Regions from separate parts of the Frankia sp. CcCS3 genome, predicted to be linked through region 2. Evidence: riboswitches for the same ligand, from Rfam matches in the RefSeq annotation. Region 2 holds a riboswitch; the other holds the start of a gene.
What was found. A riboswitch is a leader RNA that binds a small molecule or an ion and turns the genes downstream of it on or off. The one in region 2 is predicted to bind cyclic di-AMP.
Positions count from the first base shown of each region.

Region 1: another riboswitch for cyclic di-AMP. It lies ahead of AC08OQ_RS17100 (transglycosylase family protein); the one in region 2 lies ahead of AC08OQ_RS05535 (C40 family peptidase).

Region 1 is NZ_CDWRCL010000246.1:1,241-5,573, forward strand. It holds gene AC08OQ_RS17090 (adenylosuccinate synthase) at 1-622, opposite strand, end outside; gene AC08OQ_RS17095 (DUF3151 domain-containing protein) at 714-1,148, opposite strand; gene AC08OQ_RS17100 (transglycosylase family protein) at 1,235-1,954, opposite strand; cyclic di-AMP (ydaO/yuaA leader) riboswitch at 1,957-2,153, opposite strand; gene AC08OQ_RS17105 (transglycosylase family protein) at 2,656-3,333, opposite strand; cyclic di-AMP (ydaO/yuaA leader) riboswitch at 3,340-3,575, opposite strand.
Region 2 is NZ_CDWRCL010000035.1:12,716-17,048, forward strand. It holds gene AC08OQ_RS05525 (type 1 glutamine amidotransferase) at 1-236, shown strand, start outside; gene AC08OQ_RS05530 (hypothetical protein) at 693-1,088, shown strand; gene AC08OQ_RS05535 (C40 family peptidase) at 1,545-2,651, opposite strand; cyclic di-AMP (ydaO/yuaA leader) riboswitch at 2,657-2,831, opposite strand; gene AC08OQ_RS05540 (hypothetical protein) at 3,180-3,566, opposite strand; gene corA (magnesium/cobalt transporter CorA) at 3,782-4,333, opposite strand, start outside.

The DNA of each region.
Region 1 (4,333 bases), on a different contig from region 2:
CGAGAATCAGGCCGGTGTCGGCGATGTGGGGTTGGAGGCGTTTCGCGTAGTCGGCGTACTCCTCGGCCACCTCGTCTAGCTCGATCCGGCGCCGGTTGTAGACCTTGGCCAGGACCTGGTTCTTCTCCCGCAGCACCAGTTCGAGCTTCTTGTGGAAGATGCCCGGGTCGAGGAGATCCTGCACTCTGATGCCCGTACGGGCAACCTTGTCGCCGTAGGTGGGACCGATGCCGCGACCGGTGGTACCGATCCGCGCCTTGCCCAGGTATCGCTCGATGACCCGGTCCAGCGCCCGGTGATGGGGCATGATCAGGTGGGCGTTCGCGCTGATCAGGAGCCGGGAGACGTCGATGCCGCGGGCGGTGAGCCCGTCCATCTCGGCCAGCAGCACGCCCGGGTCGATGACGACCCCGTTGCCGATCACGGGAACGCAGTCGGCTCGCAGCATGCCACTGGGAATCAGGTGGAGCGCGTAGCTCTCCGCCCCGATGACCACGGTGTGGCCGGCGTTGTTGCCACCCTGGTATCGGACGACGTAATCGACGGCGCCGCCCAAGAGGTCGGTCGCCTTTCCTTTTCCCTCGTCGCCCCACTGGGCACCGATGAGGACAAGAGCAGGCACCCGGCGAGGTTACTAGGGATGGCGGGGCCGTGGGGCCGGCTGCGGCGTCCTCGCTGGCCTCCACCACCGACGCGGCCTGATGAACTCACTGTCAGGTGAAGCCGAGCTCACTGGCGGTGACGGGATCGCTGTCGGTCAGGAACGCCCGGCAGCGGGTGGCCTCCTCGGCCTCCCCGATGGCCGCGGCCGCCCGGACGAGAGCGGCGAGTGAACGCAGGAACCCGCGGTTGGGTTCGTGTGACCAGGGGATCGGCCCGTTGCCCTTCCAGCCCGAGCGGCGCAGGGCGTCGAGGCCGCGGTGATAGCCCGTGCGGGCGTAGGGATAGGCCTCGACGGGTCGTCCGCCGGTGAGCGCGAGCTCGGCGAGCGCGGCCCAGGGCGCGCTGAACGCGGGCAGCCGGGCGGCGACGGCATCCGGCGGATCACCGGCGGCCAGCGCCTCGGTCGCGGCCGCGTCGGAGGGCAGGAGCGTCGGCGGCGGACCGGAGAGCAGGTTGGGCTTTCCCGAGGCGGACGGCGTCGTCATGAGTGCATCCTGCCCGACGACTGGCCGCACACGTCATGGAGGTCACCCCGGACGCGCCCGCCCTGCGCGCACGGTGACCAGGTCGGTCAGGCCCTGACGCTGACGTTCCACAGATTCTGGCCGACGACCCCGGGTTGACCGTCGTTCACCCGGGTGAGGTACGAGTACAGCGCGGCGATGCCCTGCGACTGCGGTCCGAACTTGCCGTCGACGGTGAGTACGAAGCCCTTCTGGCGCATTCTGTCCTGCCAGACGAAGGCCTCCGGGCGGACGTCGTCGCTGAGGGACGCGTCGAGGACCGTGCCCCTGAACGAGCCGTCCCCCATCTCCCGGCGAGCCCGGTCCAGCGTCATGGGGGGTTCCACCGGGGTGATGGCCTGCTGGATGACGTCGCCAGAGCCGCCCGGGACACTGGCCGGGCCGTTGTTGGTCAGGCCCATCTTGACCGAGCAGGACGGCCATGGCTGCCAGCCCCGCTGGTTGTAGAGCTTCGCGGCCGCCTCGTCCTGCGTGGCGGGCGACGCCTGGTACGGCCGGCCGGAGTACCCGAGCCCGTGCCAGGTCCGGTCGTCGAACTGGTAGGCACCGGAGAAGCCGTTGCCGGTGTTGATCGCGTAGTTGCCGCCGGACTCGCACTGGCGGAGCTTGGTGAAGTCATCGGCGGTGGCCGCGCCCGCCGGAGCCGCGGTGACCGCGAGGCCGCTGCCGACGATGGCCGTGACCGCGCCGGTGGTGCGCAGGATGCGACCGGCGGGCGATGGGGCCTGCGGTGCTCGATGTCTGCCGCCACGACGCCCAGAGGGCATGTTCGTCCAATCCCGTCGCCTGCGGGGTGAGCTGTCGGGTGCGGGCTGGGATGGCCCGGCCGGAGGATCCGACCCCGGGTGGCGAGTAGGAACCGCTCTCCACCATGGACCGGGATGCACCGGCTTTACCCCAAGGACGCTGCTTGCGGCGCCCGAAATGTGGGTCCCCCACTCCTGCCCGCTGCGGTTGATGTTCGTTCCGGCCGCTCGCACGGGGGCAGGACTCGGCGTCCGTCCGGGCGGCCTCGCCGACGAGGCGAGTGAGCGGCACTCTAGCGAGAACCGCTCATGGAGCGCAAACCGGGGTGGTCCGGAGTAACCAGTGAGGATCGCGCGAATCGTGCCACTTCCGTACAGGTTCCGCAGGTGGCTCGCTGGTCCTGCTGTTCCTCGCCGGCTTTGCCGAAGATCGGCTCTGCCGAAGATCGGCCCTGCCGGAGGCCGGTCAGGGTGTGGTCCGGGTGATGTTGGTGGTGGGTTGCACGGGCCAGCCCGTACGGGCCGTCAACCGGAGATCGTCCGGAGGCCGGTCGGGCCGGCCCGTCGTCGAGGTGAGATCCCCTGACCGGTGTCGCCGGGGTGGGATGTCCGGTTGCCGCGGCGGTCGTCCCCCGTCGCGGGAGCGGAGTGAAGAGATCAGCTGACGGAGCTGACGGAGTGAATGGATCAGCTGATAGAGCTGATAGAGCTGATAGAGAGGATCAGCTGAAGGTGGCCCGCCAGGTCGCCGGGCCGACGATGCCGTCGACGGTGAGTCCCTTGGCGGCCTGCAGGGCGCGGGCGACTGCGGCGGAGCGTGGTCCGTAACGGCCGTCGATCGTGATCGGATACCCCAGATGGTTGACGCGGGCCTGCCAGGCCCGCACGTCGTCGCGTACCTGCCTGGCCAGTGCGGTCGTCAGGTTACGGGTGAATACGGGGGTGCTCACGGAGATGGGGCTGACCGTCAGCTCACTGCGTTCCGCCGTGCGCGACGCCTGGCCCGAGGAGCTCGACGAGCCGCCCGCGAGCTGGTCGGCGCCCATCCCGCGGCCACAGGTCGGCCACTGGCCGAAGCCGGACCGCCGGGCGAGCTTGAGTGCGGCCTCGTCCTGGACAGCCGGGGGAGCCTGGTGCGGCAGACCGCTGTAGCCGAGGCCGTGCCAGGTGCTGGCGGAGAACTGGTAGGCGCCGTAGTACGCGTTGCCGGTGTTGATCGTGTAGTCACCGCCGGACTCGCACTGCCGCAGGCCCGTCCAGGTGGTGGCCGCACCGGCCGGCTGGCTGAGCGCGAAGGTGCCGCCCACCGCTGCCGCGAGTACGGGTGCGACCACGAGGGCCCGGGCCCGGCTGCGGGTACCGGCGCGGCATTGTCGGCCACTGATACGTGCGTCGGACATGTCTTGTGGTCCTTCCCCACGCCTGCGAGGTGAGCTGTCGGATTCGGGCTGGGAACTGCCCGGCCGTGCCAGGGATTCCCTGGAGACGGAAGCCGCACCGGAAACACCTTTCCGTGTGGTCGTCGCACATGGCTTCACCCCGAGAGCATCGAATCCTTTCGATACTCGGAGATGGGTCCCCCGTTCCTGCCGCCCGGTTCGAGAAATCGTCGGCCGGGGGCAGGATTCGGCGTGCCGCCCGACGAATGCCCGGCGTTGTTGCCGGGCACGGCGAAAACCATAACCACGCCGCCCGGCGAGTCGCCAAGCATTGAATAGGGTGCGTGAAAAAGAGCACACTCGGCGCGCCTGCTTGAGCAGGAACCGACGGCCTGGTATCGCGCGTGCGCGCCCGCTCATCAACCTGGCGGTACGACGTGCGGAGGCATTTGTGCTTGGCCGATCACCCTGTTTGCCGATGGGCGACGATGAGCGGAGAGTCCCGTATCAGGCCAGATGTGTGACATGTCAACAAAGGTGTGACGGCCCTGCTACGAGATCGACGCGAGTGATCGGCCTGATACTACGCTTCGTCCGTTGAAGCCTGTTTTTGTGAGAAAAACAACGGAAATCGGGCGGTAACTTGCAGCGTTGTGATTTTTGCACACGGCGGATTCGATCGAACGCCGATTGTGAAAATTGCCTGTCGGGCCGCCACGGTGGACGAAGGGGTTCCGTGGGGCGGGGCGGTAGGTGAACGGTTACCGAAGGCCCGGTGCGTGTCCGCTAATGTGGCCGAAACCTGCTGGTCGCCAGCGGAGGCGGCGTTACGCGAGGAGCGGGGTCCCTCGCCCGGTAAACAGTGGTCCCCCAGCCGTCGGAGCGACCGGGGAACCGTGGGGCCGGCATAGTACGGGAAATCGGCAGGTCGTGCATCGGACCGGGGCGGGTCGGATGTCCGCCGCGTGCCGGTCGTTCCGTCCGCCGGAAACGATGGAGAGTGTCGGGTCGAGGGGTCCGG
Region 2 (4,333 bases):
ACGGCATCCCGCTCGGTACGGTCCGGCTTGGGACCGGTGACGGTGACGGCGGAACGGACGGCATTGTGGATGGCCGGGTCATCGGCACCTACCTGCACGGGCCGGTGCTCGCGCAGAACCCCGCCCTCGCCGATCTCCTGCTGAGCTGGGTCCACGGTCCGCTGCCGCCGTTGGGCGCGCCCCGCGAGGTGGAGGTGCTGCGCCAGGCCCGGCGCCGCGCGTTGGCCGTCACCTGACGCGTCCCCTGGCGTTTTTTTTGGGGGGGCAAAGTTTGGGGGGACAAGGCGGACAGACCTGGTCTGACTCAGGTCTTGTCGTCATCTGCTACCAGGTTTGCGGCGTTTCCCGGCCGGCGGTGTGGTTCGGTTGGATCGTGGTGTCGAATCCCCTCGCCGGATGGTGGGGCAAAAACAAGAGAACCGTGCTCATCGTCGGTGTCGTGATCGTGGTTGCCTGGGGCTACCTTGGGACCCGTGACCGCCCGAGGACCCAGCGGGTCAGCCTGCCCGGCGACTACGCGTCGGCGGGCCGTGAGCTGCTCGTCCAGGCCCCGTCCGATCCCGCCAACCCGCTTCCGCTGGTGTTGATCCTGCACGATGACAACGCGGACGCGAAGTCACTCGACCGGCAGAGTGACGCCGGCAAGCTCGCGAACTCCTGCGACTTCGCGGTGGCCTTCCCGGAAGCCGTCCGTGGGCGGCACGTGGCGGATCGACGGACCCGAGGGGGCGGACGTGCGCTATCTGCGCGACGTGGTCCGCTTCGTCTCCACGGAACGGACCAAGGTGGATCCGGACCGGGTCTACGTGTGGGGGATCGGCGAGGGTGCCCGGCTGGCCCTGGCCGCTGCCTGCGCCCCGGGTAAGCCGGAATTCGCCGCGGTCGGCGTCGTCGGGCAGTTCGACCCGGAGCCCGGGCCGAACTGCCAGGACCGTGTCCCGGAGGGCCGGGCCCCGGAGGCCTCCTGGGATCCGGAAGGTCAGCGAGGCCCTGTGGAAGTTCTCGTCCGGTCACCGGCTGGGGGCCTGACCGCGGCGCCCGCGAGCGGGCCGGGCTGTTTCCCGCACCGGGCAGAGACTGAAGGCTGAAGTCCGCCGATGCCGCCGGGAGGGGGTAGCGGCATCGGCGAACCTGGTCGGCCGGGGGTCCGAGGCCCGCCGGCCTTCCCGTGCGGATGGGGGGGATCCGAGGGAAGGCCGGCGGAATCGGGGGCCTTCCGGCCGGACGGACGTCAGATGGGGGGGAGATCTGACGTCCGTCCCACCGGAAGGAGGGCCCGTCCGGATAGCTGGAAAGGAACCATGTAGGCGGGTTGTCGGGCGGTGACAGGGCCCGCTTGCTGGTCTGTCCGCGGCTTCGCCGGTGGGTGGGAGTCCCGGGCTCGGCTTTCACGGCTTCGGGTCGGTGCCCGGAGGGGAGGCCCGGTAGCCGGCCGCTGGTGGACCGGCAGGGCTCGTGCGGTCCGCCAGCCGCGAAGGCGATCCACCGGAGCCGGATGAGCCGTTGCGTCGGCATGAGGGCGGTGCGCCGGCTCCGACCGGCTGCTAGAGGATCCGACCGACGTAGTAGGAGGTGGTATAGATCTTCTTGAGCGACATGACGTCGCCGGTGCGCGGCGCCACCCACATCATGCCGTCACCCGCGTAGATGCCGGCGTGGTAGATGTTCCCGGGTGTCCCGAAGAAGATCAGGTCGCCGGGCTGCTTGTTGTATTGCGACACCCGGGTGGCGGCGGCGAACTGGGCGTCGGTCGTCCGCGGCACGCTCCTGCCGAGTTGCTTGAAGATGTACTGGATGAGGCCGGAGCAGTCGAACGAGCTCGGGCCCTCCGCACCGTAGACGTAGGGCTTGCCGGCCTGCAGGGAGGCCAGGTAGACGGCCTTCTCCCCGAGGGAGCTCGACGGGACCGGAACCGACGTCTGGCCCGCGGCGTCCCCTGTCGCAAGGAGATCCGACCAGGCGGCGTTGCGGACGGGCTGGGGGATGGGTGCCGGCCGTACGCGCAGGGTGGCATCGTTCGCCGAGCGGGCGGACTGCAGGGCGTCCGTGCCGTCGAAGACCGCGGTGACGTTCGTGGTGGTGAGCACCCGGGCCGTGTAGGAAGTGTAGCCTTGGGCGTTAGTGTAAAGGTGCTTGAAGGTGGCCCACCCGGTGGGGAGCTTCACTTGCACCTTGACCAGCTGGTTCGCCAGTGGTTCGTGGGTCTGCTCGTTGTAGAGCGAAAAGCCGATGTCGATCGGCTGGTCCGCGTTGACGGTCACCTCGGGGTTGGTCACCCGGAGACCGACCTGAACCTTGCCGGTCAAGGGCGGGACGTTGACACCGCCCGCCGAGCCGAGCAGGGAGGTGGAGCCGTGGGTGCTGACCGCCGCCGCCGCGATGCTGCCGCCCAGGGCGGCATGGGAGCCGATCTGCGCGGCGAGGATGATCGGAGCGGTGTTCGGCTGCTCGTCCTTCGCTGCGTCGGCGTTGATGTCGGTGGCGCAGCCGGCGAGAGCCACTCCGGAGACCGCGACGGTCCCGGTGGTCACGGCGGCGAAGGCGCGGGCCCGGGCCCGGCTGCGGGCGGCCGGGGGCGCGGAGGGTGCGCGATGACGGCCGCGACCGGCGCCTCGCGTTTCTTCGTCGAGCTGCACGCTTTGCGCGGACAACGGTGTATTCCTTCCCGTACGCCTGCGAAGTGAGCTGTCGGGTTCGGGCTGGGCTGCCCGGCTCTCGCGTGACCTTCACGCGTCGAGCTTCACCCCTAGGTCGATACCGCGGATCGGTGCCGGCCGGTGGAGGTGGGTCCCCCGCTCCTGCCCCTGATGACGACTCGGAGGGGACACCGGGGCCGGGGGCAGGACTCGGCGTTCGGCCCGGTGTTGTCGTGACGTCGGCGTGAGACTAGTCCACTTGGACGGGGTGGGTAAACACTAGTCCTTCCCAACTACGGCGAGTGTGCGTTGAAGTTCCCGTCGCGCGACGTCGGCGGCCCGCTCGGCCGGCCGGCCGGGCTGACCGGGCGGGCCGAAGGCCCTTCGCACCCCGGTTGTCCTGCTGGTTTTTCGCTGCGTAGGGGGCCCGTGGCGGCGGCCGGTCCGGGTGAGAAGCGGGCGGGCGGGTAGCCCTCCCTCGGCCCGTGGGCGACTTTTGACTACTTAAAGTAGTTGACGGGCGAGGTCGGGCGTGCACCCCCCTCAGCGGGACCGGGAGCTGCGGCGGGTGAGGAATCCCGCCGCATCGAGCACCTGGAGCTCGACCGCGAGCTCGTGGACCTCACGGGGCAGCGAGCGATGGTGCGCCAGCGCCTCGACCGCGGCGCGGGCGTGGCCGGCGAGCTCGTCGAGGGCGTGCTGGCGCTGGCGCATCCGAGCCCGCTCCTCCTGGATGGTCCGGACCGTGTCCTCCTGCCACCGGCGGGTCCGGATGAGATGCTCGCTGGCGTCGGCGGCCTGCCGCTCGGCATCCTCCAGCCGGTTGAGGAGCGCGTCGAGGGCCTCCAGCCGGCCGGCGAGCTCCGCGATGAGATCGTCCCGATCAGGCAGGATGGCTGTTTTATGACTCTTGGGGTCAGACGAGGTCATGGAGTCCCCTGACGGGTGGGGGGATCGGCGGGGACCGCACCGAGCGGCTGGCACGAGACCCGGTTGCTCCGACACGGTTGGTAACGGTAACCGACGTGGCGGGCCAGGGGTAACCCATCGTACGGATACGTCGCGTCAGCCAACTGATAGTAAAAAGGGACTATGGATCTGCCGTCATTGTCGTGGTCCCTGCGCGCATAGCATGCAGGTCGGTGTCAGAGCCAGCCGTTGCGCTTGAACGCACGGTAGAGGAACAGGCAGATCGTCGTAATGACGGCCAGGATGGCCGGGTAGCCCCACGTCTGACGAAGCTCCGGCATGTGGTCGAAGTTCATCCCGTAGATCCCGGCGACGGCGGTCGGGACGGCGCCGATCGCCACCCAGGCACTGATCCGTCGCATGTCCTCGTTCTGTGCGATCGTCACCTGCGTCAGCGTCGCCTGGAGCACGGAGGAAAGCAGCTCGTCGAAGTGAGCTATACGCTCGCTGACCTGCTCGAGGTGGTCGGCGACGTCCCGGAAGTAACGGCGCATCGCCACGTCGACCATCGTGGGGGCGTCCGTGGTGATGGTACGCAACGGGCCCGCGAGCGGCAGCACCGCGTGCTTGAGCTCCAGAAGCTCGCGTTTCATCTGGTAGGCGCTTTCCGTCGACGGCTTCTGATCCCGATGGAAGACCCCCGCCTCGATCTGGTCGACGTCGGCCTGGATGCTTTCCACGGTGCGGATGTAGTCATCCACAATGCTGTCGCAGATGGCGTGCAGCAC